2 regions of the Staphylococcus agnetis genome follow, and region 2 is predicted to be linked to the other one. Evidence: predicted binding sites of a transcription regulator. Region 2 holds the regulator's gene; the other holds the start of a gene.
What was found. The regulator NrdR, encoded in region 2, represses ribonucleotide reductase genes. The targets are predictions, from matches to a motif close to AACACNATATATNGTGTT.
Positions count from the first base shown of each region.

Region 1: the regulator NrdR is predicted to act here: its motif matches at 1,235-1,252, upstream of nrdD (anaerobic ribonucleoside-triphosphate reductase).

Region 1 is NZ_CP045927.1:2,387,326-2,389,542, forward strand. It holds gene nrdD (anaerobic ribonucleoside-triphosphate reductase) at 1-1,192, opposite strand, end outside; gene GJE18_RS11825 (lactate/malate family dehydrogenase) at 1,436-2,217, opposite strand, start outside.
Region 2 is NZ_CP045927.1:1,292,827-1,295,043, reverse strand. It holds gene GJE18_RS06445 (glyceraldehyde-3-phosphate dehydrogenase) at 1-816, shown strand, start outside; gene nrdR (transcriptional regulator NrdR) at 983-1,450, shown strand; gene GJE18_RS06435 (replicative helicase loading/DNA remodeling protein DnaB) at 1,452-2,217, shown strand, end outside.

The DNA.
Region 1 (2,217 bases), 1.1 Mb from region 2:
TGTATCCCATTGATACTGTGGCGCGACGATGTTTAAACACATCTGATACGGGTTCGTTATGCTGTAATTTATATTTAAACGCCCCACTCTTATATAAAATCGGCGCATTTTCAGGCGTTGCTTGAAGCACACGTTCTAAGCGGTACAGTAACGCTTCATGTAGGACATCCATACGTTCATGAAATATTTGCCAAAACGCGAGTTTATCACCTTTTGATTCTATCGCTATACGTGGAAGGTTTAGGGTGACTACACCTAAATTACAACGCCCATTATTTTCAAATTGACCTTCAGCATCACGCCATGCTTGTAAAAAGGAGCGACATCCCATAGGTGCTTTAAAATCACCTAATATATTCACTAATGCCTCATAATTTAAGACATCCGGATACATTCGTTTAGTCGAACATTCGAGTGCCAATTGTTTAATATCATAGTTAGGATCGTTCTCACTAAAATTCACACCTTTTTTAATCGAAAACACTAATTTTGGAAAAATTGCCGTCATGCGTGTTTTACCTAATCCTTTAATACGCGTTTTTAATATCGCTTGTTGGATTTTTCGGCTCAATGTATCCGTCCCAAGCCCAAATCCTAAAGTTACAAAAGGTGTCTGTCCGTTCGACGTATATAACGTATTAATTTCATACTCTAAACTTTCAATCGCATCACCAATATCTTTTGTCACTTGTTGGTCAACGTATGTTTCAATCGCATCTTCTTTTACAAATTGTGTAGCGATGGATCTATGGTGTGCTTCATTAAAACGTGCATATGTACTGAGTAATTCATCGACGCGGTCGACAGTACAGCCCCCGTACTGACTACTTGAAACATTCGCAATGATTTGAACCAGTTGCGCCGTCGCGGTTTGAATCGATTTAGGAGAGGTCACATTCGCATTTCCAATTTCAAAACCATGTTGTAACATTGATTTGGCGTCAATAAGGCAACAATTTGTTAAAGGTTGAAACGGATGGTAGTCTAAATCATGAAAATGAATGTCACCATTTTTATGTGCTTCCGCCACACGTTTTGGTAATAAATGTTCTAATGCGTATGATTTTGAAACCACCCCTGCTGTTAAGTCACGCATTGTTGAAAACGTGTTGCTGTCTTTATTCGCATTTTCATTCACCACTGTTGGATCTTTGGTGATGAGTCCTTGTAAAGCCACTTCCAATTGTTTCATAACATCAACCCTTTCTATATATTGTGTCTACCTACAATCTAAGACACTATATATAGTATTTCAAACAAAAATCAGACTGTTAACACAACTGTCAAAAGTTTGTTAATAAACGTTGAACTTTGAAAAGCGGGCAATTCAAAAATAATTTACATTATAACAAGTGCTAAAAATAACTTTGACGTACAACATAAAAAACAGTTAACCTCCGAATCATCGGTGTTAACTGTTCATCTTTATGGGAAATTAACGTTGATTTTTAATATTTATCGTTGCTTTAATGTAATTTTTTGCAGCCTCAAAATGTTGTTGTTCCGCTTCATCAAGTGTAATATCAAATACCTGGTTAATACCGTTTTGATGCGTTAATGTTGGTAAACTGATAGCTATCTGATCTTGTTCTTGAAGTGATGTAATCGGCATCACTGACTTCTCATTTAATACTAAACTTTTAACTAAGTTCACTGTTGTTTTAGAAATTGCGACATTTGTCCAGCCTTTATTTTTTAATACATCAAAAGATACTTTATCGATTTGTTGAGAAATGGCTTCTTTATTTATGCGTGGTTTGTCCGACAGTTTTTCAAATTCTTCAAGCGACATCCCTGAAATGGTCACTTTACTCCATACAGGCACCGCATGTTGCCCATGTTCTCCAATCACAAATCCTTCAACACTTTTTGGATCAATATCATAATGATCGGCGATGAGCGTTTTAAAGCGTGCAGTTTCGAGTAATGTTCCTGTTCCCATAATTTTCTCATTCGGATAGTCATTCGCTTGTGTCGCAATATACGTCATCGCATCTACAGGATTAGATACAAAAATGACGAGTGGTTTTGTTGTCACGCGATACAATTGATGCATAATGTCTTCAATTAATGAAATGTTCCCTTTCGTTAACGCTGTGCGATCAGGAATATCCGGATCCATCGGCACACTTGCCGTCACCACAACCACATCTGCATCTGATAAATCATTGTATGTTCCAACGCAAATATCAATATGATTTGTACGTGACAACCCTT
Region 2 (2,217 bases):
AGTGTGGATGGTAAAGAAATTAAATTAGTTTCTGATCGTAACCCAGAAAATTTACCTTGGAAAGCTTTAGGTATTGATGTAGTTATTGAAGCGACAGGTAAATTTAACCACGGTGATAAGGCGGATGCTCATATTAGAGCAGGTGCAAAAAAAGTATTGTTAACAGGTCCATCAAAAGGTGGACACGTGCAAACGATTGTTAAAGGTGTAAATGACAGTGATTTAGATGTTGATACATATGACATCTTTAGTAATGCGTCATGTACGACAAATTGTTTAGCACCTGTTGCAAAATTGTTAAATGATACGTTCGGTATTGAAAACGGCCTAATGACTACAGTACATGCCGTAACAAATGATCAAAACAATTTAGATAATCCACATAAAGATTTACGTCGTGCACGTGCAGCATTTGAAAGTATTATTCCAACATCTACTGGCGCAGCAAAAGCACTCGCACTAGTGTTGCCAGAACTTGAAGGGAAACTACACGGAATGGCATTACGCGTGCCAACAAAAAATGTGTCGCTCGTTGATTTAGTTGTAGATTTAAAACAACCTGTTACTAAAGAAGAAGTGAACCAATTATTTAGAGATCATCAACTTGGTGGTGTAATTGATATTGTGGATGAACCCCTTGTATCAGATGACTTTAAAACAGATAGCCACTCTGCAATTATCGATGCGCAATCAACTATCGTGATGGGTGAAAATAAAGTAAAAGTACTTGCTTGGTATGATAACGAATGGGGTTACTCTACACGTGTTGTAGATGTCTTACAACAAATTGCGAAAGCGATTAAAGTGACAGCATAAGTTGTAAATTGCTAATATATAGATTGGTTTAACAAAAAATAGTATATTTTTCTCGATTAGGGTCAAGGTAAAATGTTTACCTTGGCTCTTTTTAATCACTGTACTTTTGCTATTAAATCAGTTTGTAGTATAATGAAACAAAATTATTGAAGAAGGTGAAAAAGTCGTGAAATGCCCTAAATGTCAACACACGCACGCTCGTGTTGTGGATTCGAGACATGTAGATGACCTAAATGCAATTAGAAGAAGACGTGAATGTGAACATTGTGGAACACGTTTCACTACTTTTGAACACATTGAGATGAGTCCGCTCATTGTTGTTAAAAAAGATGGAACAAGAGAGCAATTCAATCGTGAAAAAATTTTAAACGGTTTGGTTCGATCATGCGAAAAACGACCAGTACGTTTTCAAAAACTAGAGGAAATTACAAATCAAGTGGAATGGAAATTGAGAGATTCAGGTATGGCAGAAATTTCATCGAGAGATATTGGAGAACATGTGATGGATTTATTAATAGATGTAGACCAGGTTTCTTATGTGCGTTTTGCATCCGTGTACCGTGAATTTAAAGATGTAGATCAATTGCTTAAATCCATGCAAGGTATTATTAAAGATAACAGGCGGAGTGAATAATATGGTATCGATGTATCCGAATCAATTACAAGCACATGATGGTTTTGTCGTCGTGCGCGCATATTTTTATCACCAACGTCACCAAGAAGTACTTCATCGACTTTTTATACCACTGATTGGTGCTGATGCTGTTAGTTATTATCAATATTTAGAACAATTTGCCTCAAGTACTTTTTATGACGGTTACACACATTATACGATTATGTCTGAGTTGAAAATTAACTTATTAAAATTCCGAGAAAAATTAGATTTATTAGAGGGAATTGGTTTGTTAAAGACCTATGTACGTCACACAAAACAAACTACACAATTCGTTTATGAACTCGTTGCACCACCATCGCCTTATAAATTTTTTAATGACCCGATGTTGTCTGTTTATTTTTATCAAGTTGTTGGCCAATCACGTTTTCATGAAATTAAACGGTATTTTATTCCAAATGAGATGGATTTAAAGGCTTTTACCGAAGTAACTAAAAAATTTACAGATGTTTTTAAAGTACCACAACAGTCTCATCGACCGAATGCAGGTGCATTAAATGAACAAAGTTATAATGGTGTCGATTTATCTGATGTTTATTTTGATTTTGACTTATTAAAAGATATGCTTCAAACGCATTATGTAAGTAGTGAAGTGATTAGTGAACCGAATAAAACAACGATTATTCAGTTGGCTACATTATATCGATTATCCCCTGACATGATGAAAACAGCGATATTAAAATCGTTAAATAGCGATCAAACATTATCTTTATCAACTTTACGTAAAA